3 regions of the Chishuiella sp. genome follow, and region 3 is predicted to be linked to each of the others. Evidence: riboswitches for the same ligand, from Rfam matches in the RefSeq annotation. Region 3 holds a riboswitch; each other region holds the start of a gene.
The links. A riboswitch is a leader RNA that binds a small molecule or an ion and turns the genes downstream of it on or off. The one in region 3 is predicted to bind thiamine pyrophosphate.
Positions count from the first base shown of each region.

Region 1: it holds a riboswitch for thiamine pyrophosphate, as region 3 does, so the genes downstream of both, thiM (hydroxyethylthiazole kinase) here and pnuC (nicotinamide riboside transporter PnuC) in region 3, are expected to answer to the same signal.
Region 2: it holds a riboswitch for thiamine pyrophosphate, as region 3 does, so the genes downstream of both, RT575_RS05615 (TonB-dependent receptor domain-containing protein) here and pnuC (nicotinamide riboside transporter PnuC) in region 3, are expected to answer to the same signal.

Region 1 is NZ_DAMCLZ010000025.1:164-8,005, reverse strand. Features, by position in the region: gene RT575_RS15370 (HAD family phosphatase) at 1-326, opposite strand, end outside; gene tenA (thiaminase II) at 314-973, opposite strand; gene thiD (bifunctional hydroxymethylpyrimidine kinase/phosphomethylpyrimidine kinase) at 957-1,796, opposite strand; gene thiE (thiamine phosphate synthase) at 1,777-2,421, opposite strand; gene thiM (hydroxyethylthiazole kinase) at 2,411-3,214, opposite strand; TPP riboswitch at 3,277-3,369, opposite strand; gene rpsH (30S ribosomal protein S8) at 3,734-4,135, shown strand; gene rplF (50S ribosomal protein L6) at 4,158-4,703, shown strand; gene rplR (50S ribosomal protein L18) at 4,717-5,070, shown strand; gene rpsE (30S ribosomal protein S5) at 5,087-5,608, shown strand; gene rpmD (50S ribosomal protein L30) at 5,620-5,799, shown strand; gene rplO (50S ribosomal protein L15) at 5,828-6,283, shown strand; gene secY (preprotein translocase subunit SecY) at 6,299-7,669, shown strand; gene infA (translation initiation factor IF-1) at 7,694-7,842, shown strand, end outside.
Region 2 is NZ_DAMCLZ010000003.1:220,106-231,732, reverse strand. Features, by position in the region: gene RT575_RS05645 (ArsC/Spx/MgsR family protein) at 1-134, shown strand, start outside; gene RT575_RS05640 (DPP IV N-terminal domain-containing protein) at 143-2,275, shown strand; gene RT575_RS05635 (hydroxymethylglutaryl-CoA synthase family protein) at 2,340-3,665, opposite strand; gene RT575_RS05630 (HdeD family acid-resistance protein) at 3,839-4,480, shown strand; gene RT575_RS05625 (ecotin family protein) at 4,558-5,034, shown strand; gene RT575_RS05620 (lipocalin family protein) at 5,079-5,546, opposite strand; gene RT575_RS05615 (TonB-dependent receptor domain-containing protein) at 5,650-7,797, opposite strand; TPP riboswitch at 7,865-7,963, opposite strand; gene RT575_RS05610 (endonuclease/exonuclease/phosphatase family protein) at 8,020-8,871, opposite strand; gene RT575_RS05605 (5-(carboxyamino)imidazole ribonucleotide synthase) at 9,024-10,154, shown strand; gene purE (5-(carboxyamino)imidazole ribonucleotide mutase) at 10,159-10,662, shown strand; gene aat (leucyl/phenylalanyl-tRNA--protein transferase) at 10,899-11,534, opposite strand; gene RT575_RS05590 (DUF3127 domain-containing protein) at 11,625-11,627, opposite strand, start outside.
Region 3 is NZ_DAMCLZ010000018.1:5,497-17,123, reverse strand. Features, by position in the region: gene RT575_RS14350 (LacI family DNA-binding transcriptional regulator) at 1-197, shown strand, start outside; gene RT575_RS14345 (carbohydrate kinase) at 242-1,204, shown strand; gene RT575_RS14340 (sugar MFS transporter) at 1,188-2,402, shown strand; gene RT575_RS14335 (sugar phosphate isomerase/epimerase family protein) at 2,425-3,279, shown strand; gene RT575_RS14330 (zinc metallopeptidase) at 3,455-4,147, shown strand; gene RT575_RS14325 (WG repeat-containing protein) at 4,213-5,022, opposite strand; gene RT575_RS14320 (hypothetical protein) at 5,150-6,172, shown strand; TPP riboswitch at 6,258-6,365, shown strand; gene pnuC (nicotinamide riboside transporter PnuC) at 6,394-6,981, shown strand; gene RT575_RS14310 (hypothetical protein) at 6,974-7,981, shown strand; tRNA gene RT575_RS14305 (tRNA-Arg) at 8,049-8,121, shown strand; gene RT575_RS14300 (AbiH family protein) at 8,264-9,601, shown strand; gene RT575_RS14295 (peptidylprolyl isomerase) at 10,078-11,427, opposite strand; gene RT575_RS14290 (hydroxymethylglutaryl-CoA lyase) at 11,578-11,627, opposite strand, start outside.

The DNA.
Region 1 (7,842 bases), on a different contig from region 3:
ATGATTTGAATATGATTCGATTTTAATGTTTTTAATACATCTATTGCTTGTTCGTTTAGTTTTATATGGTCATGAAAATTATCGGTATAGAATTTTTCTGTCCAGTGTATAATGTCTTGGTATAAATGTTTTGTAAAACGTTGTTGATGTTGTAACATTATTTCAATAGCTTCATGAGTAGTGAAATTAATTCCATCATTTTTCAACAATGGTGTAACGTCTAATTGATATGTTTTTATCACTTTGTTGAATAAATTTTCCCAAAATGATAAACTGTCGACAATAACGCCGTCAAAATCAAAAAATACAGCTTTTATCTTTTCCATGTAATTGTATTGTATGCTGCATTCCAAAATAGGAATTCTAATTCACTTGCTTTTGTAAAGGCTTCTAGCATTTGTGTACGAACTGTAGTTGTAGTTTTTTCAGCAATGATATCTACATAATTTATTGCTTTGGTTACTCCATCAGCGAACTCTTCGCCACTATATGTTTCTATCCATTTGTTGTAGGGATTATTATTTTCTGTTTGATTTTTTAAAATTTCATCACCGACTTTTTTATAAATCCAAAAACATGGTAAAATAGATGCCACTGCAACCTCTATAGAATCAAAAGCAAATGTACTTTTTAGGAAATGGGTATAGTGATGGCATATAGGTTCTATTTCTATTTTCAGATTTTTTTCTAGACCAAAAAGTTCAAAATAATATTCGTGTAAGGCACGTTCTACAATAAGAGCATTTTTTCCAAAATCAAAAAAATCTATCGCTTGCTGATTATCTTCTAACTTGGAACCAATAGCTGCTAACACTCTACCAAAATGTTCCAGATATTTTGCATCCTGCATCATATAGTATTGAAATTTTTCTATTGGTAATTTTCCGTTTTGCAATTCGGTAATAAACGGCATTACTAGAATATCATTATAAATTGGAGTTATTTGCTCCCAAGCTTCAGTTGTAAATTTCATTTGTTTTTAATTTTTGAGGGTTGAATAGATGGTTTAATGGTCCATTGCCTTTACCTATGATTAAATCTTTGCTTCCATATATAGCTTGTTCTACATACTCTTGTGCAAGTTTTACACTTTCTTTAAGTGGATGTCCTATGGCAAGGTTGGAAGCAATTGCTGATGATAGAGTACAACCAGAACCATGTGTGTTTTTGGTAATTATTTTTGTAGAAGTAAATGTAGTAGTTGACTTGTTTTGCTGAAATAAGTAACTTATTAATTCCTTTTGTTCTAAATGTCCACCCTTTATTAGAACATTTTTACAATTGAGGTTCAGTATTTTTTCTCCGGCAATTAACATTAGTTCAGTTGTGTTTATTGTTTCATTGACTAAAATACTAGCTTCGTTTAGGTTTGGAGTAATAATGGTTGCTATAGGAAATAAATTTTCTATACATGCTAGTATAGTATCATCTTTTATTAATTGATGTCCACTTGTAGAAACCATAACAGGGTCAAAAACAATAGGACCGTTATAATGTTTCAGTTCATCAGCAATAATTTCTACTAATTCTATACTATGTACCATTCCAATTTTTATAGCATCGGGATATATATCATCTAGAATAGATTTTATTTGTTCGCGTATTGCATTTGCTGGTAGTTCATAAATATTTTTTACTCCAGTAGTATTTTGTATAGGTAATGCTGTTAATACATTGGTTGCATAACAACCATGTGCAGAAATAGTTTTTGTATCGGCTTGTATTCCTGCACCACCACTTCCGTCGAAACCAGCAATACTAAGAACACTTATAGGTTTATGAATAACTGTTTTCATGGATAATTTGTTTTAATTGTTGAGCAGATTTTAGAGGATTTTTGCTTGCACAAATAGCAGAAACAACAGCAATACTATCAGCACCTGCTTGTATAACTTGAGCAATATTTCCTTTATTAATTCCGCCAATTGCAATTAGTGGTTTGTCTGTTTTAGATTTTAAAAATTGTAAACCGTCTAAATCCCATTGCGAAAGAGAGTTTGTTTTTGTTGGAGTAGGATAGATTCCTACTCCCAAGTGTTGTACAAATTCCAATTCTTCTGGAATTAGTTGATCTATGGTTTCAATTGACCAACCAATAGTTTTAGGAGCTTTTGGGTTTTTATTAATTTCTGAAGGTTTGTGATCGGTTTGCCCAACATGTATTCCAAAACTTTTTATTTCTATTGCAATTTCTACAGAATCGTTGATTATTAGAGGTATGTTGTAATGATTTGTTAACTTTTTTAAATCATTGGCTTTTTGTAAAAATGTATCGAAATTAGAATCTTTTTCTCTTAACTGTATAATGTCAACTCCGCCTAAAATAGCTTGTTCAGCAACTTCTAACCAAGGTAAGTGTGTACAATCTTTTTCTGAAATTACTAAATACAACGGATAAGGAAAATTAGGATTAATCTTCATATTTATTGATTTTTAAGTGTTTTTTTATATCATTTTCAGAAAGATGATATAGACAATCTAATAAATTTGTTTGTAAGCTTCCAGGTCCAGTGCTTCTCAGTTGTGCTAACTCTCCGGCTAAACTAAAAAGTGACATGCCACTAAGAGCTTCTATAAATGAATTTTCATTAAGCCCAATAAAAGCACCAATTACTGCGGTTGCCGAACAGCCCAAACCTGTAACTTTGGTCATCATTTCGTGTCCGTTTTTTATTTCGTAAATTTCATCATTCGAAACAACAAAATCTGAAACGCCCGAGATACAAATAATTGCTCCTGTTTTTTGATTTATATTTTTTGCAGCATTAATTGCTTGAATGCTCTGATGAACACTATCAGCACCTTTTCCTTGTATGCTATCAAAAGAATCTAATGCCATAATTTCCGAGGCATTTCCTCTAATTACAGTAGGACGATAAGTTAATAATTCTTTAAGAACATCATTTCTGAATGATGAAATTCCGGCAGCAACAGGATCTAAAATCCAAGGTTTATTAATTTTATTCGCTTTTTTAGCCGCGATTAATTTACTTTCTGCCCAATACTCGTCAATTGTCCCGATATTTATAACGACAGAATTTGCAATTTCTACTAAGTTTTTGACTTCTTTATGAGCATGAGCCATTGCAGGTGAAGCACCAATAGCCAAAAGAGCATTGGCTGAATTGTTCATAACTACAAAATTTGTAATGTTATGTACTAAGGGATTTTTCTTGCGAACGAACAGCAAGTTTTCAATAATTTGATTTTCCATTAATTTATATTTAAAAAAATTAATGGCCAAAGAGGAGAATTATATAAAAAATATAATTAATAAAAAGACATATTGCTTTTCCCTACGTCAGTATGAACTGAATCAGGTTCTAAGAGTATTTCTCAATTCTTCACAGAATACCTCTAAAGCCAATCCAAATATAAATATTATAAATCAATAAATAGAGACTAAAATTTATAAAATATATTAAAATAACTAGGTCTATTAAAAATGTTGAATAATAATTATTCTATATCTTACTATTTTACAAATTTTCTCAAAATAATTATGACAATACCTTCGGTCCGCGCTTTTTGTTACAATCTTTTTCTATGGAAAAAGGATTTCCACTTCAATCGCTATTGCGGTAGTATAAAAGGGATTGAATAAAAATAAATATTATTAATAGTTTGTAATTAAAAAATATACCATATATTTGCAACCCAAATGCATAGTGCATTTAGATTTAAAGTTTAATTTTAAAAGTAGTGTTTCGGCGCTATACTATAGAATTATATTATGTATACAGATCCAATTTCAGATTTTCTAACTCGCGTTAGAAATGCAATGATGGCAGGACACAAAGTAGTGGAAATCCCTGCATCTAAAATTAAAAAAGAGATCACTAAGATCTTATTTGAACAAGGTTACATCTTGAACTACAAATTCGAAGGACAAGATCAACCTCAAGGAACAATCAAAATCGCTTTAAAGTACGACAAAGTTACTAAAGAGCCAGCTATCCGTAAAATCAAAAGAGCTTCAACTCCAGGTTTACGTCAATACGCAGGATCTAAAGAATTACCTCGTGTATTAAACGGTTTAGGTGTTGCTATCATCTCAACTTCTAAAGGTGTGATGACAGATAAACAAGCTCGTCAAGAGAATGTAGGTGGTGAAGTTTTATGTTTTGTTTATTAATCTTTTAAAAAATTAAGAAATTATGTCAAGAATAGGACACGCACATATCAACATCCCTGCTGCAGCAACTGTTGAATTTAAAGATAACGTAGTTACTGTAAAAGGTAACAACATTACAATGACAAGAGAGTTAAAAGAAGGATTTGATTTAAAAATCGAAGACGGAGTTTTAACTGTAGTTCGTCCAAACGATTCTAAAGATAACAAAGCTTTACATGGTTTATACCGTTCATTAATCAATAACATGATTACTGGTGTAACAGAAGGTTTCAAAAAACAATTAGAATTAGTTGGTGTTGGTTATAGAGCATCTAACAACGGACAAAAATTAGATTTGTCATTAGGTTTCTCTCACAATATCGTTATTGAATTACCTGTTGAAATTAAAGTTGAAACTTTAACAGAAAAAGGTAAAAACCCTATTATTACATTATCATCTCATGATAATCAATTATTAGGAATGATCGTAGCGAAAATTCGTTCTTACCGTAAGCCAGAGCCTTACAAAGGAAAAGGAATTAAATTCGTAGGAGAAATTATTAGAAGAAAAGCAGGTAAATCTGCATAAAAATCATTGAAAAATGGCATTATCTAAAGTAGAAAAAAGACAAAAAATAAAAAGACGCGTGCGTCGAAATATTTTTGGAACAGAAACTAAACCTCGTTTATCAGTTTACCGTTCTAACAAAGAAATTTACGCTCAAATTATTGACGATAACAATGGAGTAACTTTAGCTTCTGCATCATCTCGTGAAAAAGGTGTTGCTGTAGAAGGTACAAAATCTGAAGTTTCTGCATCAGTTGGTAAAGCATTAGCTGCTAAAGCTGTTGCAAAAGGAATTGAAACTGTAGTTTTTGATCGTAACGGTTTCGTGTATCATGGTAGAATCAAAGCTTTAGCTGATGGAGCTAGAGAAGGTGGATTAAAATTCTAAAAAAGAGAAAGAAATTATGTTAGGATTTAAAAACGTAGAAAGAGTAAAACCAACAGGTTTAGATTTAAAAGATCGTTTAGTTGGAGTACAACGTGTTACTAAAGTAACAAAAGGAGGTAGAGCATTTGGTTTCTCTGCAATCGTAGTAGTAGGAGATGGAAATGGAGTAGTAGGTTTTGGATTAGGTAAATCTAAAGATGTTGCTTCTGCTATCGCTAAAGCTATCGAAGATGCTAAGAAAAACTTAGTTCGTGTACCATTATTTAATAATACAATTCCTCATGAGCAAGAAGCTCGTTTCGGTGGTGCGCAAGTATTCATCCGTCCAGCAGCAAAAGGTACAGGGGTGATCGCAGGTGGTACTGTACGTGCAGTATTAGAGTCTGTAGGTGTACATGATGTATTATCTAAATCAAAAGGTTCTTCTAACCCTCATAACGCAGTAAAAGCTACTTTCCGTGCTTTATTAAGCTTACGTTCAGTAGAAACAATTGCACGTCAAAGAGGTATTTCTATAACTAAAGTTTTCAACGGTTAAAAAAAAGTATCATGAGCAAAGTAAGAGTAAAACAAACACGTAGTGCTATCAACCGTGATAAATCTCAAAAAGCTACATTAGTTGCTTTAGGATTAAAAAAGTTGAATCAAGTAGTTGAACATGAATCTACTCCTCAAATAGAAGGAATGATCCGTAAAATTCAACACTTAGTAGTAGTAGAAAGAGCTTAATCGCTTTTAACCTTTAAAAATTATTAAAATGAATTTAAGTAATTTAAAACCAGCAGCTGGTTCAGTAAAAAATAAATTCCGTAAAGGTAGAGGTGAAGGTAGTGGAAACGGTTTAACAGCAGGTCGTGGACACAAAGGTGCTAAATCTCGTTCTGGTTATTCAAGAAAAATCGGATTCGAAGGTGGACAAATGCCTTTACAAAGACGTTTACCTAAATTTGGTTTCACAAACTTCAACAGAGTTGAGTATACAGGAATCAATTTGGATACAATTCAACAATTAGTTGATGATAACAAAATCACAGATACTTTAAACAAAGAAACATTAGTTAAATTAGGTTTAGCTCATAAAAATGACTTAGTTAAAATATTAGGTCGTGGAGAGTTAAAAGCTAAAGTTAATGTTACTGCAGATAAATTTACTCAATCAGCTCAAGAGGCTGTTGAGAAAGCAGGAGGTAAAGTAGAATTAGTTAACGCTTAAGAATATATTTTATAGATGAAAGGGTTTATACAGACCATAAAAAATATCTGGAGCATAAAAGAATTGAAGGATAAGTTACTTGTAACTATCCTTCTATTGTTGGTTTATAGATTCGGTTCTCATATTCCACTTCCAGGTGTCGATATTAACGAGGTTAATCGTTTTGTTGCAGACCAAGAAAATGCAAATTCAGGAATTTTAGGATTATTAAACTCTTTTACCGGAGGTTCTTTTAAAAGAGCTTCCGTATTTGCGTTAGGAATTATGCCTTATATCTCTGCTTCAATTGTTGTACAATTGATGGGATTAGCAGTACCTTACATCCAAAAACTACAAAAAGAAGGTGAAAGTGGACGTAATAAAGTAAATCAAATTACAAGATGGTTAACAATAGGTATATGCTTGGTACAAGCACCTGCATATTTAACTTTGATAACTTCTCAGATTTTACCTTATGACCCAACTTCGTCATACGCTATCTATGTTATTCCTCCAACCAATTTTTGGTTTTGGTTTCCTTCAACAATTATTTTAATTACAGGGACAATCTTTGCCATGTGGATGGGAGAAAAAATTACTGACAAAGGAATAGGTAATGGTATATCAATTTTAATTATGGTTGGTATATTAGCCGATTTACCAAAAGCAATATTTAATGCTTTTGAGGTTGATCCTTCAAATGGTATTTTCTTCTTGATAGAAATGTTAGGTTTAATCCTGGTTATTGCAATGTGTATTATGATTGTTGCAGCAGTACGTAAAGTACCAGTACAATATGTAAGAAGAGCACAAACTTCTAGTAGTTCTTATATGAGATCTGTTACAGATTCTGTACGTTCTTATATTCCTCTAAAAGTAAATGCTGCTGGTGTAATGCCAATTATTTTTGCGCAAGCAATTATGTTTTTACCAGGTACATTAGCAAATTATTTCTTAGATGATTCTAGTTCTGTAAAACAATTTTTTGCAAAAATGGCTGATCCATTTACGTGGCAATATAATTTAATCTTCGGATTACTTATTATTATCTTTACTTATTTTTATACTGCGATTACAATTCCAGTAAATCAAATGGCTGAAGATTTAAAACGTAATGGAGGAATCATTCCAGGAATACGTCCTGGAAAGGAAACTGCAAATTTTTTAGACGAAATTTTATCAAAAATTACTTTACCTGGAGCAATTTTATTAACTTTGCTTGCTGTTTTGCCTGCAATTGTAAAATTATTAGGAGTAGATCAAAGTTTATCAATGTTCTTTGGAGGTACGTCAATGTTAATTATGGTGGGAGTTATCTTAGATACTGTACAGCAAATTAATACTTATTTGTTGAATCACCGTTATGATGGACTAATGTCATCAGGACGAACTTCAAGAGATATATAAACTATATATTTATTAAAAAGATTTATGGCAAAACAAAAACATATTGAACAAGACGGTACGATTACAGAAGCATTATCTAATGCAATGTTCCGTGTCGAATTAGAAAATGGACATGTTGTAACATGTAATATATCTGGTAAAATGCGTATGCATTATATTAAGTTACTACCAGG
Region 2 (11,627 bases), on a different contig from region 3:
CTGAGGATGATATTAAAAATTATATTCTTTCTGATTATACTTTTTTAAAACGTCCAGTAATCATAGATAATGATAAAATTTTTATAGGAAGCGATAAAAAAAATATAGAAGCTTTAGAGCAACATTTGAAATAAAACAACACATGAAAAAAACAATTTTACTAAGCACTTTTTTATTAAGTGCTGGTTTACTTGCTCAGAAAAAAAATATATCTATGCAAGAAGCTGTACTTGGTTTAGCTACCAACTTACGAGTAGATAATTTAAATCAAGTTCAATGGATTCCTAATCAAAATGCTTACACACAAAATGTAAAAACTTCTTATGGAGAAGCATTAATTAAAAAAGAGGTTTCTTCTTTAAAAACAGATACTATTTTTAGAAGTTCTCAATTTGAAAATAAACGAATTCCTCAATTAAATTGGATAAATGCTGAACAAGCCAATTTTTCTACCAAACAAGGAGTAAAAAAGATTAATATCGCTGGTCAACAAACGAATTGGTTAACATTACCTGAAAATGCCGAAGAAGTAGAAATTGATGGAACACACAACCAAATTGCTTATGTTGTTGATAACAATTTATATTTTGTAGATAAAAATGGGCAAACCCACCAAATAACTACAGATGGTAAATATGAAATTGTAAATGGTAAATCAGTTCATCAGCAAGAATTTGGAATTCATAAAGGTATTTTTCTTTCTCCAAAAGGAAATTATATAGCTTTTTATAGAATGGATCAAACTGCTGTTACTGATTATCCAATCATTGATTGGACAGTACAACCTGCTGTTAATAAAAATATTAAATATCCTTTTGCTGGTACAAAAAACCATACTGTTACTTTAGGTGTTTATAATCCATCTACAAAAAAGACTATATTTTTAGAAACACATCCAGAAGTTGATCATTACTTAACTTCTGTTACTTGGTCTCCAGACGAAAAGTTTATTTATATTGGAATTTTATCTCGTAATCAAAAACATTTAGAATTAAATCAATATGATGCTACATCTGGAAAATTAATCAAAACATTATTCAAAGAAGATGATGCAAAATATGTTGAACCTCAAAATGAATTATATTTTGTAAAAGGAAAAACAAACGAATTTATTTGGTGGTCGCAAAGAGATGGATATATGCATTTATATCGTTTTGATATCAATGGAAAATTATTAAATCAGATTACGAAAGGTAATTGGATTGTAAATGAAATTGTAGGAGAAAATTCAAAGAAAAAAGAATTACTAATTACTACAACAAAAGATTCTCCTAAAGAAAAACAATTGTATGCTGTAAACTGGGAAACAGGAAAACTACGTAAAATAACTACAGATGCAGGTATACATAATGTTTCTATTTCATCAAATGGAGAATATGCTATAGACAATTGGTCGAATGAAACAACTCCTCGCAAAGTTGATTTATTAGATACAAAAGGAAAATTAAAATCAAATTTATTAACAGCTAAAAATCCTTTATCTGATTACAATACTGCAAAAGTAGAAAATGTTACATTGAAAGCTGATGACGGTACAGATTTATATGGAAAATTGATTTATCCTACAAACTTTGATAAAACAAAGAAGTATCCTGTTATTGTTTATTTATATAATGGACCGCATGCACAATTAATTACAAATCGTTTCCCTGCAACAGGAAATCTTTGGTATGATGTCTTGGCTGAAAAAGGATATGTAGTTTTCACGATGGATGGTAGAGGTTCTTCTAACAGGGGATTAAAATTTGAACAAGCTATTCACGGAAATGTTGCTACTACCGAAATGAATGACCAAATGAAAGGTGTTGAATTTTTAAAATCTTTACCTTTTGTTGATGCTGAAAGAATGGGAATTCATGGTTGGAGTTATGGTGGTTTTATGACAACTTCTTTTATGTTAAGAAAACCTGATGTATTTAAAGTTGGTGTTGCTGGTGGACCAGTATTAGATTGGACACAATATGAGATTATGTATACAGAACGTTACATGGAATCTCCACAAGATAATCCGGAAGGATTTAAGGAAACTAACTTAATTAATAGAGTAAAAGACCTAAAAGGAAAACTATTAATGATTCACGGAACACAAGATAATGTAGTTGTTTGGCAACATTCTATCGATTTTATTCGAGAAGCCGTAAAAAATGGAATTCAAATGGATTACTTTGTTTACCCAGGTTATCAGCATAATGTAATTGGAAAAGATCGTGTACATTTAATGCAAAAAATAACAGATTATTTTGACTTATATTTAAAGCCAGAAAATTCTAAATAAATAAAAAAGACTTGGAGAAATCTCCAAGTCTTTTTGTTTAATTATATACTCTTTTACAATTCAATTAACCTTGATATGTATAATATCTTGCTCCTTTTAAATTAGAATTCTCAGATTCTATTCTCTCTAAAGCAAATCCTTTAGATTTATCAATAGATTCATTTAAATTCTTATTATGTAAATCTTGGTATTGTTCAAAAGTAATTGGTTTTCTATTATTCAAGTTTTCAAAAAGATTAATCTTTTCAATAATATTTTTCCAACCAGAACCAATTTTACCTTCAAAAACTTTCGATTTAGAACCAGAACCATAAGCAATAAAACCTATCGTTTGACCTTCTAACTCTTCATTGTTATTGTTACTTACTTGCAATGCAGATAAAAAAGCTGTAAAAATAGAAGCAGTATACATATTACCTATTTCAGAAGAAGCTCTTTGTGTAGGTTCTATTTTTTCTTTTACTAATGTTTTATAAGCATCAGATTTAGATATAGCTTTCAAGTTTTCATTTGTATTTTCTTCACCATTTTCTAAAGAGAAAACATCCGAAAACATTCGTTTACCTTGAAATGCATATGGTAAATGAAAAGCGATATATTTCCAATTATCATATAATTTACCTTGCTCATTCTTCTTTTCTTTCAAATCAAAATAAGCTTCTCTCACTCTATCTTTGTAGCATTCGTTAGAATATTGACCTTCGAAAACTGGTTCATCAGAAAACAATTCAATTTCACTTTTCGTTGTTCCAAGAGCAGACAGAATTTCTTTATTATTTGTTGTTTGATGAGGTTTAAAGAAATCAAATACAGATTCCATTCCTATTCCCCAAACATTATCTAGCTCAATCAAACTTGGATTACTAGAAACTAACATAGCAACTGCACCAGCTCCTTGTGTATACTCTCCTGTAGATTCAAGACCATATTTTGCATAATCTGCAGCTATTACAATTGCTTTTTGTGTAGGATTAGCACGAACAAAATCTAAACAATTATGTAAAGCATCAACTCCACCAACACAAGCAAAAGTCATATCAACAACATCTGTATGTTTAAAAGCTCTTTCTCCAAACTGTTCAGTAATTACATTTTCAACTAATTGCACAGCATAAGTTGCTGTTGGTTTAGCTCCGTCTAATGCACTTTCAGTTCCTAAATAAATTCTTCCAATTTCAGAAGGATTAAGATTATAGTCTTTAAAAAGTTGAAGTAAAGCATTTGCTGCAATCGTAGCTGTATCTTCGTGTACATCTAAAACAGCCATTTTTTTTAGCCCTAACCCTAATTCTAATTTTTCAGGTTCAATATTTCTTTTTTCAGCTAAATCTTTTATCGATAAATATATTTGCGGAACATAAATAGAAGCCGCTTCTATTCCAAATTTCATTATTTTATTTTTGTTTAAGCGAACTCCAAATTTAAGGTGTATTTTTAAAATAAACTCTATTAAAATAAAATACAATTTCAACTAGTTTAATTATTCTTAACTATCTAAAATAAAATAGTTTTTATTCTACAAAATTCTTATATTGTAATCAACAATCACTTAAATTTATTATTATGGCAAGAACATTCTACAAATCAATTAAAAACTCAATCAAATATTGGTGGATTTCTTTAATTATTGGATTATTATTTATTGGATTAGGTATTTACTGTTTTGCCTTTCCTGATACTTCTTATATAATTTTATCAACATTTTTTGCTATTTCATTTTTATTTTCTGGAGTCTCGGAAATTATATTTTCTATTTCTAATAAAGATGAAATTGATAGTTGGGGCTGGACTTTAGCTTATGGGATATTAACAACAGTTGTTGGTTTTATGCTAGTTGTAAATCCTATACTTAGTTTACAAGTATTTGCTTTCTATGTAGGTTTTTTATTTTTATTTCGTTCAATTTCTGGAATTAGTTATGCTTTCGATTTAAAAAATTATGGAGTAAAAGACTGGGGAATCTCTTTGTTTTTAGCAATATTAGGATTAATATTTTCTTTCATTCTATTATCGTCTCCACAACTTGCAGGATTAACAGCAGTAGCATGGGTAGGTTTAGCAATAATATCATCTGGTTTTTTTGCTATTTTCATTGCATTTCAATTAAAGAAATTAAAAGATTTACCAAAACATGCTTCTGAAGATTTAAAAAATCGTTACAATGAAATAAGAAAGGAAATTGAAGAATTTACTCAAAAAGATTAACAGTTACTTTAACAATTAATCAAACAACCTTTTTTATTATCTATGCATCTTATAGATAAATATAAAATCTTTACATTATGAAATTAACAAAGTTATTTAGTTTAATTATCTTATTATCATCTATGATTACTTTTGGACAAAAAAGTAAACAAAAAGAAATTGATATTTCTATGTACCCTAAAGCTGAAAAAGGATATGTACAAAAAGTAATATATTTAGAAACACTGGCAAAAGAAGATGATTATAATGTCGAATTATTTATTGGTAAATTAGAAGCTGTAGATAAATGTAATAATCACTTCTTATTAGGAAACTTAGAAGAAAAAACTATTGATGGGTGGGGATATAATTATTTTCAATTTGATTCTGAAGGTCAAATAGCAGGAACATTAATGGGATGTTCTGATAATAAAAAGATAGATAAAATTGTTTATGCTCAACCTGTAAAAACAAGATATAATAGTAAATTACCTATTGTAGTTTATATACCTAAAGGGTATTCTTTAGAATATAGAATCTGGAAAGCAGGTAACAAACTAATTATAGTAAAATAAATAAAAAAGATGAGAATTAATTCTCATCTTTTTTATTTTATCTATTATTCAACAGGTTGATAAACGCTTAATTGAAGTTTTTGCGATTCTGTATCTGTTGCTTCTTGTATAGTTTCTTGCAAAATTAAATATGAAGGATCTAATTGGTACATATAATATGTTTTTTTTGTACCATCACTCTGTGTCAATGTAATATTCCTTTTATCTGTACCAGTTAATTCATAAAGATATGTTCCATTTGTATCTGTCTCAACGCAATTACCATCTGTTGTTGCATAAGCTACTGAATAATAATTTTCTGGATCAGTAAAATCTAAAGTCGATTGTCTCTCACATGCTAAAAGTTTATCTGTTGTAGTAACATTATCTATAATTGTTCTTACCTCTTTTAATTGCCATTTGTGTGCACTTAATAACTGAGGTTGAGTAATAGCAAATGAGTTATCATCTTCACAAGAAAATATGATGAAAAATCCTAAAATAACTAGAAGTAACGAGTATAATCTTTTCATTATTAATATTAATAATTTTAAAATGTAAAAGTAATTATTTTGAATGATGTTTTAGTATTAGAATAAAAAAAAGCTGTTTCAAAATATGAAACAGCTTTTATAGTTATAATCGTACAGATATTCCTCCTAAAATATTAATTCCTGCTTGAGGAAAATAATACCCTCCACCATCATAATATCCATTTGATTCATATTTCACATCAAATAAATTATTAACTAATAGTGAGAATTCTATTTTTTTTAGATTTAACCAATTCGGGCTGTAACGAATTAATAGATCTGAAACTAAAAAACTAGATAATTTACCATCTGCAGGTTCTGTATTCGATAGATATTGTTCGCCTATATACTTATTTGTAAAATTAAGTAATAAATTCTTCGTTGGATAAACTTCAAAACCAAATGATGAAATTACATCTGGAGATAAAGCAATTTTTGTCGTTCCATATTTTTTAACAGAATAATTTCCATCATTATCCCAAGAACCTTCACTATAATCTTTATTTCTATTTTGACTTAAAGTTAAATTACCAAAAACATTTAATCTTTCCGGAAGAATAGCATAACTAGCATCTAATTCTATTCCTCGACGATAAGTCTTCGAATTTTTACGAATTGGTGTTCCTACATCGTTCAATTCTCCAGTTGGTACTAACTGATTTCTATAATCCATATAATATAGATTAGCACTCATAGAAAAACGCCCACTTTTTTTGTACCCTAATTCATAATCTTGTAAAAATTCTGATTTTGGTTTTTCATCATTCCTTGTTATACCACTATAATCTACTCGCAAAGGTTCTCGTTGAGAAATTCCATAAGATGCATAAAATACATTATTAGAATTAATTTTATAATTAACACCAGCTTTTGGATTTACAAAGTTGAATTTATCTGAAAATGGTCTAAAATCTTCCTGATCATTTTCTCCATTTTTTAAATATCTTGCTTCGTAACTTACATAACGATATTGTAAATCTCCAAATAATTCAAAATTTCCAATAGAATATAAAAGCTTTGCATAGGCAGCCAATTGTTTTTTTACTGCTCTATTATTATAATATTTAAAATCTTTATTATTCCAATCTGTATCCTTTACCCATAAAACATTACCATAATGATCTCCATCATATTCATTTCCAGACAAACCAAAGAAAACTTTAAAATCATTTAATTTTTGATTTTCTACATCTAAATTAAATCCATAAAAATCATTATCTAAATATTCTCTATTAATTAAATTTCTTTTATCAGATGATAAAAAATCTAATTTATAACGACTTAAATTTCTATTATTTTTATAGCTCTCGTAATATCCTTTACCTTTTCTATAATGGACTGTTAAATTAGATTTCCAATTACTACCAAAATCTTGTAACCATGATAAATAATAATGATTTTGAGTATAATTATCTGTATGATTTTTATAGAAACCTACAACTTCTCCATCTTCATTCTGTATTTCTCCCCCTGTGTTATATCTTCTATTATTTTTTAATGTTTCTCCATCAATACCATTCCAAGCTTGGTAAGTTTGTTCTCTACCAAACATATTCTGAAAACGAAACTTTGTTTTACTATTTACTTCGTACAACGCAGAAAAATTATATGAAATTAAATCTGACCAAGAACGATTAATATAACCATCTGAATTTATTTTGGAGAAACGTCCATCAATACTCAATTTATTGTTGAGAATCTTTCCTGTACCAGCTTGTACAGTATATTTTTGTGTATTAAAACTACCAAAAGATACATTTGCTTCAGCAAAAGGTATTGGAGAAGGATTTTGAGAATCAATATTAATACTTGCTCCAAAAGATGCCATTCCGTTAGATGAAGTCCCAACTCCTCTTTGTATAATCATAGAACTTGCAGAAGATACCATATCGGGCATATTTACCCAAAAAACACCTTGAGATTCTCCGTCATTTAATGATATTCCGTTTAATGTAACATTAATAGATTGCTCATTCAAACCACGAATTTTGATTGATGAATAACCAATTCCTGTTCCTGCATCAGAAGTTATAGAAACTGATGTAGCAGAATTAAGTAAAGTAGGGACATCTTGTCCTAAATTCTTTTTTTGTAAAAATCTTTCAGATAGTTTTTCAACTGTAATAGGTAGTTTTTCGGTAATAGAAACTTCTTGAAGATGAATATGATCTTCGTTTTGGATAGAATCTTTTTCTTGTGCATATAAAATTGATGCACCAAACATTGACAATAAAAAAATCGACCTTTTCATAAAATATAAATAAATAATTATGAAAGGAGCCATATTACATCTTTTAAAAATTAGCGCGCGAATGTAATTTGGTGAAGTACCATTTCCCTTGGCAGCATTATCCGCCCAGGTTCTTTGGGTGTAATCTCAGCCTCAATAAATCATTGAAGCACCCCTTTCGATTGAGCACCAAAGATAGAATTATTTTTTATTAATTAAAACTAATTCTATTTCATAGAAGAATTACTCAATTTTCAATTCTGCAACTATAGGGAAATGATCAGACTTAATATCTTTTCCTCTATAAAAATTAGTTACTTTAATATCTTTCGAAACCCAACATTGATCGATATTCGTTCTGAATAAAGGAATGAAAGCATTCCAAGAATTATTTAAACCAAAACCTGCACGAGCATCTTTCATTCTGTCTGATTGTACTAATTTAAAATTCGGAGAATAAACCGTTGAATTTAAATCACCGATTAAAATTATATTTTTATTTGGTAAATGATCAATTTCTTTTTTGATTAATTGATATTGTTTGTTTCTTCGTTCAAACCTTGCCTGATTTGGCAATGGAGGAACAGGATGAGTTGCTAAAATAGAAAGAGGTTTACCATTTATTTTCAATTCACCAATCAAAGATGGATGCATATCATTATCATAACTTCTTGTTATAATTGTATCAAAAGGAATTTTAGAATAAATAGCTATCCCAAAATTGTTATCTCTCACTTCTTCTTTAAAATATGGATATTCTTTTCTTACAAAATCTACATGTTTTTGCCAAGCTGGTGTCAATTCTTGTAAAACAAGAACATCACTATTCTCTGTTTTCAAATAGTCTTTTAAATACTGAAATTTATTATTATCAGAAAATATATTAATCGATATTATTTTGAAATTAGGATTTTCACCCTTTGAATTTTCACTAAAGTAAAAATTTTCTATATTTTGATAAATAATATATGGAAAGATGAAAATAGGAAATAAAAAGAGTATACTTTTTTTCTTCTCTTTTCTAATGGAATAATTAAAAATTAAACAAAAAATGAATGATAAAGCCAATGCATAGACCGAATATTGCACTAACATATCAAAAACAAAGTATTGATAAAAGCTTTTGCTTGCTAAATAAAAAATCGCAAATCCGAAAAATAAAATTTTACTCCACTTTGTTAACATCTCGTCAATATATTTTTATGAGAGACAAAAGTAGGAATTATATTATTTACTAACTTCGCGATATGATAAAAATAGGAATTTTAGGAGGAGGACAATTAGGTTATATGTTTTTGCAAAATGCATTACAATATCCATGTGAAATCAGCATCTTAGACCCTGCTGCTGACGCTCCGTGTGCACCTCATGCACACCACTTTGTACAAGGAGACTTTAAAGATTATGATACCGTTGTAAAATTTGGAGAAAACCTTGATGCCATTGGAATTGAAATTGAACATGTAAATGTAGATGCTTTACGTTACTTGAAATCTATTGGTAAAAAAGTGGTTCCAGATCCTGAAGCACTAGCTATTATACAAGATAAAGGTGTACAAAAAGAGTTTTATGTAAATAATAATATTCCTACTGCTCCTTATTTTGAATTAAATAATTGGGAAGATTTTAAAAATTTAGAAACTGTTACTTATCCCATTTTCCAAAAATCTAAAAAAGATGGTTATGATGGGAAAGGAGTTCAATTCTTAAAATCTGAAGCTGATTTATCAAAAATACTTCAAGCTCCTTCTATTTTTGAAACTCCTGCAGATTTAGATAGAGAAATTGCTGTGGTAACTGTTGCCGATCATTTAGGAAACATTGTTATTTATCCCACAGTAGAATTTGTAATGAATGAAGAATATAATTTATTGGATTATTTATTGATTCCTTCATCTTTATCAAAAGAAGTAACAGATAGAGCAGAAAAAATAGCAAGAGATGTTGTAAAAGGATTAAATTCTCCTGGAGTTTTTGCCGTTGAGATGTTTTTGAACAAAGACCAATCGATTTGGGTTAATGAAACTGCGTCTCGTGTTCATAATTCTGGACACTCTACAATAGAAGCTGCTTATTCTTCTCAATTCGACCAAATGTTACGAACTTTAATGGAATTACCTTTGGGTTCTACAAAATTATTCACCACTTCTGCTATGGTAAATTTGATTGGTGCAGAAAACCAAACTGGTTCAGCAGAAATACAAAATATAGAAAAGTTACTAGAAATACCTGGTACTTTTTTACATTGGTATGCTAAAGCTATAACAAAACCAGGTAGAAAAATGGGTCATGTAACTTTGGTGAATGATGATATTGAACAATTAAAACAAAACATAGAACAAGTAAATACAACTGTAAAGGTTGTTGCAAAAAAGTAAAATTATGGTTGGAATTATAATGGGAAGTGATAGCGATTTACCTATCATGAAACAAGCATCAGATTTATTAACAGAACTTAGTATACCATTCGAATTAACAATTGTTTCTGCGCATAGAACACCAGAACGTATGTTTGAATACGCAAAAACTGCTCATAAACGTGGAATAAATGTTATTATAGCTGGTGCAGGAGGAGCGGCTCATTTACCAGGAATGGTTGCATCTATTACTCCACTTCCTGTTGTTGGTGTTCCTATAAAATCCTCTAATTCTATTGATGGTTGGGATTCTATTTTATCTATTTTACAAATGCCAAATGGTATTCCTGTTGCTACAGTTGCAGTAAATGCAGCTAAAAATGCTGGAATATTAGCTGCTCGTATTTTAGGAGCTACAAATCCTGAGATTCAAGAAAAAATGGTTAATTACCAAGAAGATTTACAAAAAGCTGTTGAGGCAAAAATAGAAATTGTAAAGAAAGATTATCCTAACGGGTTTGATATTTAATCTTATTTTTTATTAAAATATAAAAATCGGCTTCGATAATTCTAAGCCGATTTTTTTTTAAAATAATTATTATAAAATGATAAATTTCTGATTTCAACTATTTTTTTCTTGATATTATTTAGCTTCTATGCGTTAGGGATTGAAGTGGAAATCCTTTGCTAATTGGATGAGTTTCGACTTCACTCAAAAATTAATTAGCAAAGATTGAAATGGAATAAGGGAACGCCATAAAAAAATTAATCTTGATGAAGGTAGTCTAAAAAAGTTTCTGAATCTATCTCTATAGCTCCTAAACTTGCAAGATGATCTGTGTAGACTTGACAATCTATTAATTGATATTTTTTATGGTATTTAGCAACAAATTGTATAAAACCAGCTTTTGATGCATTGCTAACGTGAGCAAACATACTTTCTCCACAAAAAACATTTCCCATTTCAACACCATAAAATCCACCGACTAATTCGTTATCTTTCCATACTTCTATGCTTTTTGCAATTCCTAATTCGTTGAGTTTACAATAAGCTTCTACCATATCATTGGTTATCCATGTTCCGTCTTGATTTTTTCTATTTACATTAGAACAATTGAGAATAACTTCACGAAAAGCTTTATTTTCTGTAAATGTAAATATTTGATCTTTGAAGACTTTTTTCATTGATTTTGACACATGTAAATTCTCTGGAAATAACACAAAGCGATCCTGCGGAAACCACCAAAGAATTGGTTCGTCTTCGTTGAACCAGGGAAAAATCCCTTTCTTATAGGCTAATATTAATCGTTCTGGAGATAAATCTCCACCGATAGCTATGATTCCATCTTCGTTAACTTCATTATAATCTGGAAAAGTTAAATCTGTGCCTAACCAATACATTTTTTTAGTTTTTGTAGCTTGTTTAAAATTAAAAAAACGTATTCTGATAAAGAATACGTTTTTTGATTAATATTTGATTTTTTTCTTTAATTA
Region 3 (11,627 bases):
ATGTACAAGTAATTGCATTTGATGAATCTGATGCTTATGAATTATTTCCTGTTGAAATATCATACATTAAACAGCCTTTGGATGATATTGCTAAGAATGCATTAGAAATGATTTTAAAAATTATAAATAAACAAAATACAATAACAGAAAGTAAAAAACTTTGTGCTGAACTTATTTTAAGAGAAAGTACAAATTAATTTTATTTAACAAAAAGATTAAACGTTTAACCATATTTAATGAAATGAGAGAAATAACTAACACACCGGAAATTGTTTGTTTTGGAGAGATATTATGGGATATTTTTCCTGACGGAAAAAGAATTGGAGGAGCTCCATTTAATGTAGCATATAACTTATCAAAAATGGGGGTTGATTCTCATATGATTAGTAGAATAGGAAATGATGCATTAGGAAAAGAATTATTAGAAGTTACTAAAGATCGTAAAATGAACCCTGCTGGTTTACAAATAGATGATGTAAATGCTACAGGTACAGTAATTGCAACATTTGACGAACACAATGATGCTATTTATGATATTGTAAATGATGTAGCTTGGGATCATATAGCTCTTACAGAAAATGATTTACATTTTGTAAAAGAAGCTAAAGCATTTGTTTTTGGTAGTTTAGCAACAAGAAATAAAGTTGCAAAGGATACTTTATTTTCTTTAATGGAAAATGCTAAATTTAATGTATTTGATATTAATCTTCGCCCTCCATTTATTGATCAAAAAATTATTAAAGATATACTTCATCATACGCATTTAGCAAAATTTAATAAAGCTGAATTAAGAATGGTATTAGAATTTATTGACAAAGAATACACTACTGAAGCTGAGAGTATAAAATATGTTCAAGATTATTTTGAATTAAATGAAATCATCGTTTCTAAAGGAAGTAAAGGAGCTATTTATTATAAAGATGATGAACATTATCAATTTCCTGCCGTACCTATTACTATAAATGATACTGTAGGAAGTGGAGATTCTTTTTTAGCTGGTTTCTTAACAAAAAGGATTAATGAAAAAAATCCTTTCGAAACGATGGAACATGCTACAGCATTAGGTGCATTCATTACTTCTAGTAAAGGGGCATGTCCTGAATATACTTTAGAGGAGTTTGAATCATTCAAGAAAAAACATCCAACAGACTATTCTAGTGTAATTACTAACATGAAGAAATTACATAATGAGTACTCAAAATAAAGTAAGTCTTACAGAAAAAAAATATACTATATTATTTTTCTTAGTATGTAGTTTATTTTTACTTTGGGCTGTTGCTCTTACTATGGGTGATGTTTTAAATAAACATTTCCAAGATGTTTTGAATATCTCAAAAGCAGAATCTGGTTTAGTTCAATTTTCTATGTTTGGTGCTTATGCAGTAATGGGAATTCCTGCTGGTTTATTCTTAAAAAAATATGGTTATAAAAAAGGTGTACAATTAGGATTAGCTCTCTATGCTATCGGAGCAATTATGTTTGTTCCTGCATCTAACTATTTATCTTTTAATTTATTTAGAATAGCATTATTTGTATTAGCTGCAGGTTTAGCTACTTTAGAAACAGTGGCTCATCCTTTTGTGGCAGCTCTTGGTAATGAGAAAACAAGTGACCAACGAGTAAACTTCGCTCAAGGATTCAATGGATTGGGAGCTATATTAGGTCCTTTATTGGGAGGTTTTTTTATTTTTAATGAAACTGGAGATGGTTTAGAATCTGTTAAAATCCTTTATACATGTATAGCTGTTTTTATTTTATTTTACTTCATTGTTTTTTCTTTGATTAAAGTACCTAATTTAAACGACCCACATGCAGAAGAAGAAAATTCTAAAGATAAAAATCACAATATTCCATTATACAAACAAAAACATTTTGTTTACGCTGTAATTGCCCAATTTTTTAATATTGGAGCGCAAGCAGGTACATGGGCTTATTTTATAAACTATGCTGTAGAAAGAATGCATTACACTGAAACAACAGCATCTTACTATTTCTCTTTAAGTTTAGGATTAATGATGATAGGCAGATTTGTTGGAACTTATTTAATGAAATTCATTAAACCTAATATTCTTTTAGCAATTTTTACTTTATGCAATGTTATTCTTTGCTTAGTAGTAGCACAAGATTTAGGAATGATTTCATTTATATCTCTTATATCTTTAAATTTCTTTTTAAGTGTGATGTATCCAACAATTTTTAGTTTGGGATTAAAAAATCTAGGAAACAAAGTACATCAAGCATCATCTTTCTTGGTAATGGCTTTATTTGGAGGTGCTATTTTCCCTCAATTTATGGGAAAAATAGCTGAAACAAATGTTGCTCATTCTTATTATTTACCAATAATATGCTATATTGTAATTTTACTTTTCGCTTTAAAATTATATAAACCTAAATCAAATTAATAATTGATTAAACGATTAAACTATGAATGATATAAAATTTGGATGTTCATTATTGTCATGGGTTTTACCTAATTGGGAATTAAACTCAGGAAAATATGCTATAGAGCAAACTGCTAAACATCAATTTGATTTATTAGAAATTTTACTTCCTCCCTATCAAGAATTTGAAGCAACAGAAGTAAAAAAAGAACTTAAAAAACATAATTTAGATGTCGTTTGTTCATTTAATTTACCAGCTAATGCACATATACCTAAATATCCTAAAGAAAGTTTAGCATTGATAAAAAAAGCTATAATACATACAGCAACTTTAGAAACTGATTTTTTAGGAGGTGTATTACATAGTGGATTAGGTTATTTTTCTGGGAATACGATTACAGAACAAGAAAAAAGCACAATTATAGAAGTTTGGCAAGAAGCTTCAAGTCTCGCTTCTCAATATGGAATTTCTATAGCTATAGAACCTATAAATCGATATGAATCATATGTTTGTAATACAGCAAAAAATGTATTGGATCTAATCAATGAAACTAATTGTGATAATTTATTTTTACATTTAGATACCTTTCATATGAATATTGAAGAAAATAACTTCCGTGATCCAATTTTACTTGCTGGTGATAAATTAAAACATATTCACATGACAGAATCTCATAGAGGTATGCTAGGTGAAGGAACTATAAATTGGGATGAATTATTTAATGCTCTAAGCAAAATTAATTTTAAAGGAAATCTTGTTTTAGAAAACTTCACTTCACAAGTAAAAGGAATGTCAAGTGCCGTTTCATTATGGCAAAATTCACCATATAACGCAGAGGATCTTGCTGTTAAAAGTTTACAATTCATGAAAGATAAAACTTATAGTTTTTCTAAATAATTTTTCTTACTACCTATTTACTAATTACTAGCTGACCTAAATGATAAAATTTAGGTCAGTTTTTTTTGTCTATATATGACATAATTTTTATAAAATTTGCAATTTTTGGCTGATATAAAGTATTGGAATACTTTTTGAAAAAACATAGGAAGATATTAAAATAAAAATATTATAAATGACAGGTTATTACATTATTATTGGTCTTTTCATGTTAATTAGTTGGTTTGTAGGAAACCAATTACAAAGTAAATTCAAATATTATTCTAAAGTACATTTAGCTAACGGAATGTCTGGAAGAGAAATAGCAGAAAGAATGCTTTATGATAACGGTATTACTGATGTTAAAGTTATTTCTACACCAGGACAATTAACTGACCATTATAATCCTGAAAATAAAACAGTTAATTTATCTGAAGTTGTATATCACGAACGTAATGCCGCTGCTGCAGCTGTTGCAGCTCATGAATGCGGACATGCTGTACAGCATGCTGTGGGATATAATATGTTAGAATTTAGATCAAAAATGGTTCCTGTTGTAAGCTTTGCTTCAAGAATGAACCAATGGATTTTAATGTTAGGTTTGGTTGTTATGGCTTCTTCAAATAACTCAACTCTATTATGGATTGGAATTTTTCTTTTTGCTCTAACAACTATTTTTGCATTTGTAACATTACCTGTTGAATATGATGCATCAAATAGAGCTTTAGCATGGTTAAAAAATAAAAATATGCTTTTACCTAATGAATATGATGGTGCTAAAGATTCTTTAAAATGGGCTGCTAGAACATATGTTGTAGCTGCAATAGGATCTCTTGCTCAATTATTATACTTTGTAATGTTAGCAATGGGAAATAGACGAAGTGAGTAAAATAAAAAATATTATAATAATAAAAAACAACTTTAGAAATCTAAAGTTGTTTTTTTTTATTTCAATTAGTTCATCACTCCTATTTGTTTTAAAATTTTTTCTTCATAAGGGTCTATAGTAAATTGGTCAAATTTTATAAATTCTTGCCCATTTTTCATATAACCTAATCTATAATTTTGTCTTACAACAGGACTATTCTCAAAGCTTTCTAAAATAGGTAATTCAGAAACAGCATCTAAAATAACTTTATCATCAAAGGACAATAATCCGAAATGTATTAAATAGTTATCTTTTGATAAAAAATAAGGAAAATATGCTAATATATCTATTCTATCTACTTTTTTAGAAGTAGCTACACCAAAAGTCACAAAATTACTATCTACTGGAGTTAAATATTCATATTTAAAATCAATAATTAATTCATTTTTTTTATTTATCAATCCCCACTTTCCATTCTTTTCTACTCCAGCAAAACCAGCTTTAAAATCTGTACAACCATCATAATCAAATGGAATAACTTCTTGATTAAGTAAATCAATAAATCCCCATTTTCCATTTCTTTTAACTGCACATATATTTTCAATAAAATCACTAGTCAATTCATAATCAAATGGAATTAATACTTGACTATTTTTGGTTACAAATCCCCACTTATCATTCTTTTTTACACTGTAAGCATTTACAGTCGTCAAAACAAGATTATCATATTCTAAGGGAAGTATTACATTTCCCTGTAAATCAATCAATCCAAATTTATTATTTATTGAAACAGGCGCTAAATTATTTCTATCAAATACAGTAATCTCATCAAATTTTGTTGAATCTTTATGAATAAAACTATCAAACTGATCTGTATCTTTTGGCTGTAAAATCATTATTATTTCTTAAGCAATTAAAGGGCAAAAATAATTATTTTTTTTATAAATCATTAAAAATGAAACCTATTAAATGTTTTATTATAGAAATATTCTTATTTTTGTAGGTGACAATAAATTAAAACCTATGAACATTTTTACAAAATTAATTCTAACTGTAAGCGTACTAACAAGTAGTTATACATTTGCACAACGAGATAGTATTAGTATTAATAAAGTCTCAATACCAACAAATAATACATACACCTTTGATGGTGATTGGAAAATTTCAAGTACTTCTGATAGTAATTTTATTATAACAGGAAATAAAATTACAAACAAATCAAAAAAAACAAGTAATACATTATTTTTAAATTTATACTTTATACCAACGAACTCTAATTTAAATTTAAATAATTTAGATAATGAAATAGGTAAAGATGTTATTCTAGGTAAATTAGAAGGAAAAGGAACTAGTTTTAATAATATATTTATATCTTTTAATAATTCAGATGTTAAAAATCTAAAAAATGATAATTATTCACCACTTATCGTATTAAAAGATAAGGAAAGTAACAAAATTTTGAATTATAAAATTTTAGATGATAAAATAAGTTTAGAAAATAACAAAATATTAATCAATAGAGCTGAAAATAATATTGTTGCTATAAACGGAGATGCAAGTACCGTAACTACACCTTCTAATAATACAGTTGTAGGTACTAATTATTCTGATCCAAAACTTTTTGATGATTATACAACTGTTGAAAGTTCTATGGATTTAATAAATACTAATAAAAGTTTAATTTTTAAAGGTATTTGGGAATTATCTGTTGATTTCGAAAACTTATTAGTAACTATAAAAGGTGATGATAATCGAATTATTAATACAGATTTTAAACCTACTAATGATTTAAAATTATTAGTATATTTTTCTAAAGATGTTATTAATGACTTTAAAACAATAAATGGTTACGAATTGGTTAATTTAAATCTGCCTAAAATAACTGGTTATTCAGAAATTGAATCACCAATATTTAAAACAAGATTAACTAAAATATTACCATCTGGAGAATATTATCCTACTTTAGTTATCGTAGAGAAAAAAGATAATGGAGAATATGCTGTTAAATCAACAATTACACTTGGTGATAAATATATTTGGAAATAATAAATTATAATTTTTATATAAAGGATTGAATTCAAAAAATTCAATCCTTTTTTTATTGTTTAATTCCAAAAAACTTTTCATCTTTGGGAAATAATTGGGGTGCTAATTTTGGCTGAGAATATACCCAAGAACATCTATATGTTCTACACCTGATCCAGATAATGCTGGCGGAGGGATTGATGTTAGTAATAACTTCTGTCTCCTCATCAAATAAAATAATAATGATGATGGATATTTTAACACAAACGTCTTGGCAAGAATGGTTAGGCGTTATTTTTTCAATTTTTCAAGTAATTTTAGCTAGATATAACAATTCAAAAAATTATTTATTTGGTATTGCTGGTATATTACTCACTTTATTTGTTATGTTCAATTCTAAATTATATGCAGAATTCACTCTAAATATTTATTATTTAGTAATGAGTATTTATGGCTGGCTATATTGGAAATATGGTAAGAAAAAACATGAAATTCAAATAACAAAAACCGATAAAAAAGAATGGTTAACTGTTATTATAATTGTATTATTTAGTTTTGTTATTTTTTACTTAGCATTAACACATTATACAGATTCTGATGTGCCTATCTGGGATTCTATTGTAAGTGCATTTGCATGGGCTGGAATGTGGCTAATGGCTAAAAGAAAATTAGAAAATTGGATATTACTAAATATAAGTAACATCATTTCTATCCCATTAATGATACATAAAAACCTTTATTTATATGCAATACTTTCTTTTATTTTATTCTGTATTGCAATTTCTGGTTATATGAATTGGAAGAAAATTATAAAAAATACACATGCATAATATTAATTTACTTCGCAAAGAATTACTAAATAATCAGTTTTTCAATGAATCAATATTAGAATTAATTAACAATGAAAAATGGTTACAAATTTGGGTTCCTAAAGAATATGGAGGTTTAGGATTAAATTTTAATGAAGGTTTAAAAAAATTACTAAAAATTGCACAAATAGACGGAAGTCTTGGATGGTTTGTGACTTTATGCAGTGGTGCAAATTATTTTTCAAGAAACTTAAAACCAAGTATTGCAAAAGAATTATTCTATAATAAAAAAACTTGTTTTGGTGGAAGCGGTATGTTAGGTGGTACAGCAGAAGTAAATGGTGATTATTATACCATAAATGGTTTATGGCATTACGCTACAGGAGCTCCTTATCTTACACATTATACTTTAAATGCAAAAATCACAAAACAAGGAAAAGAAATTATAGATGAAGATGGTAACAATGTATTTTTGTCATTTATTTTAGACAAATCACAAGTTACCCCTATTTCTACATGGAAATCAATGGGAATGGTAGCAACTGCTTCTCATAGTTTCGAAGTTAATAATCAAAAAATAAATAAAGATTACAGTTTTATTTATAATAATTTTTATTCTAAAGATTTAATTGAGAAAGTTCCTTTTTCCATTTTTGCTGATTTAACTTTATTAGTTAATTATATTGGAATGGCTAATCATTTCCTAGAAAAAAGTTTAGAAATAATTAATTATCAAGTACAAATAAAATTAAAAAAACTTATAGAAAATAGTACTTTTCAAATTGATAAATATGCATCAATAATTGAAAATAAACTTTTAAATAATAGAAAGATATCTAAAGAATTAGAAAATGAAATTCATACATTCGGAGAAATAACAGTAGAAACTATAACTAAATATATTATTGATATCTATCCACATTTAGGAATTAAAGCTTCAAAAATCAATGACGAAATTAATCAAATTTTCCGTGATTACTTTACAGCAACGCAACATAAAAATTTTAGAAAAACAATATAACTAACTATTTTAACAACTATATATTAAATCTAAAATTAAAATCAATTACATTTACTCTCTTTTTATTAGCCGCGTAATTTAATTGGATAGAATATCAGATTCCGGTTCTGACAGTATGAGTTCGAATCTCATCGTGGTTATTTTTATAAAAACTATCTTTTTTTTAACAAAACAAAAACACAATTAATTCATTTATAACACTTTAAAAACAGAAAAAGGTATTCGGTTAAGTTTAATAATATAAGTATCTTTGAAATATAACAAGTAACCTTAAATGAAAATATGAATAGAGTTATACTTATCGGGAATGGATTTGATAAAGGTATTGGTTTGCCTACCTTGTATGGGGACTTTATGAAATGGTTGATAGATGACATTATTAAATCTGTAAATATAGAAATTGAAAATAAGAAAATCAATATCACAGGTTTTGAAGAGCATGTTCTATCAAAGATAAAAGAAAAAGCTAAATATATTGATTATGATGATAATTTTATAAGAATTAATACAATTGACTTTTCTCATTTTAATAAAGAATTATTTTTTGATAAAATTAATAATGGTGTTAGATACCATTCTTATTCACCTGATAAGGATAATTTCAATGATTTAAAACAAATTACATTACACAATCAAAGTGAATTAAATTCGATTAATAGCAAAATAGTTATTAAGAATATAATTTTAAGTCTATTAATTAAAAATTACAATACTAACAGTAATTGGGGTAATATTGAACAAATATTTTATGATGAATTAATTAAAACTTCTGATAACAAAATAGAGAAATTGAATAAAGATTTTTCAATGTTTACTAATAAATTAGAAGAATATCTTAAAACAATAAATATTGAATCAATTATAAATTCAAAATCTAAAGAATACATTGATTATATCAAAGAAAATATATATTCAAATGATTTGAGACCAAGTTATTTCTGTCCAATTAAAATAAAAGAAAAACTAATTGAAATAAACTGTGATTTAAATAAATGTAATCAAACTACAATCAATGATTTTTATAAAAGAATTGGTTTTAAAGGATTTCCTACTGATGGTGATTTTATTGAATATTTTATAAATGAAGATAAAAATTTAAATATATTAGATGATGAATTTACAATTGATAATTATTTATTTTTGAATTTCAATTATACTAATACACCAACTTACTTTACTGATGAAAATGAGATTAATTTTCATATAAATATTCATGGCGACTTAACTGACAACCAAAGTAGTCCTATTATTTTTGGTTTTGGAGATGAATTAGATGAAAACTATAAAATTTTAGAAGATAAAAATAATAATCATTTTTTAAAACATATAAAATCAATTAATTATTTAAAAAATAATAGTTACAGAAAATTAATTGAATTCCTTGAATCAAAACATTTCCAATTATTCATATTAGGTCATTCATGTGGAACATCTGATAGAACATTACTAAACACTGTATTTGAACATGATAATTGTATAAGTATTGTACCTTTTATTAGGACAGATGATGATAATTATCAAGATACAATAATGAATATTTACAGAAATTTTACTGATAAACGTAAATTAAGAAATAGAGTTGTTAATAAAGAATTATGTAAAAATTTAACTTTAGATTAAAATATAATTTCTAAACAAAAGCCTCACATTTTAATTGTGAGGCTTTAAGTTTTAATTTATCAATAATATTTAAACACTTAAAAATTAAAAAGCATTTAAGCTGATTTTGATACGTTTTGTATCCAAGTTAATATGCTTTCAAAATGTTCGATAGATAACTCATCGTGGTTACAAATTGAATATAAACTATTAATATATAATATTTTATACTCATTAAAAATAGATAAGTGACTTTCTTTACTCCTCAATTATTTTGTATCTTAGAATTATTAACTTATAAAATAGTTGTTATGAAAAACCTATTACCATTATTTATATTAATCAGCTTATTTATTGTATTAAAAATAATACGAACTATTAAGCTAACTAACAACAATCAAGTAAATTATAAACATAACTAATAACCTTTAGTATAAAAACATAAAAGCAGTAATTTCTTAGAAATTACTGCTTTTATGTTTTTATAAAGAATCTTACTATTTAACTTGTTTTTTCTCCCAATCAATAGGGAAATTACATGTTTGATATTCTTTACCTATTTTTATGTAAGCATCACCTACTTGACGTTTAACCCAATCTAATAATAATGTTCTTTCTTTATCTTGAACTGCAAATTTTTGAATTCTATAATAATCATCCTCATAATTAATTTTATGTTCAGGATAAAATCTATCTAATTCTAAAATTCTCAATGCTTTTTTATTATCAAAATCATCTTCAAAAACCTGAGAAACATCACCTTCATGTAAATTTGTAATTGCTGTAAACATTGGTAATGGTAAAGAAATTTTTTCAAAACGATCATCCCCTGAACTTTGGTTCATTAAATTTCCTGAATTATACTTTGTATATTTATCATCAGAAAACTTTAATGCAGCTTCTTTAAAAGTCATTTTGCCATCATTAATTAATAATCGGATAGAATCTAATTTATTTGTTGTTTCCTTAATTTCTTCTTCTGTTGGTTTCGTAGTAATAAGTATATGACGTAAATCTAATTCTTGTCCACGACGTTTATCTAATTTTATAATATGATATCCAAAATCTGTTTTAAAGGGTTCTGAGATTTCACCTTCTTGCAAGTTAAAAGCAACTGCATCAAACTCTTTTACCATCTTTCCTCTTATCACTTTTTTATATTCTCCTCCATTACTTGCAGAACCTGGATCTTCTGAATATAAAATAGCTTTAGTAGCAAAAGAAGCACCCTCCTCGACTTCTTTTTTAATTTCTTTTAACTGATCAATTATTTTTTGTTGATTATCTTCTGAAACTTGAGGAAAAAGAACAATATGACTTATAGACACTTCATCTTTTACATCAGGTAATTCAGTTTTATGTTTTTCGAAAAATAAACGAACTTCTTCTGGTGTTGCATCTGCACCTTTTACAACCATTTCTCTTTTTTGGCGAGCATAAATATTATCTTCTACAATATATTTTGTTTCGTTTTTCATTTCGGCCATCGTACGAAAACCAAAAAAGTCTAATACTTGTTTTTCTCCACCTGCTTGTGCAACCCATCCATCAACTTGTAAATTTAATTGACGGTTTACCTCATCTTGTGTTACTTTAATTAAAGTATCTTGTTTTGCTTTATCAACCAGCATTTTATCTAACATGATATCATTCAAGAAATCACATTTATTATCAACTTGCATACCTTGTTGCTTAGACATTAAGAAATCTCTATCTACATCAGATTCTAAAACAATCTGATTTCCTACAACTGCAGCAATTCCATCCACTTTAACAAGACGTTGTGGTGTTTGTTTTGCTGTTTGTGCAAAAGTGTTTACGGTAAACAATGTTGCTAATAACAACATTATGCTCGATTTATACTTCATATACCTTAATTTCATTTTAAATATTCTTAGTTCAGTTTTTAATAACTGATGAGCAAATTTAGTTTTTTTTGTTAAAGTCTAAAATTTTTTAATTTCCTTTAACAAAACAATTACTTTTTTATGATAAAATCAAATCAATCCAAAAGTTCTTAATGAAACATTCCATGACGATTCAAAAT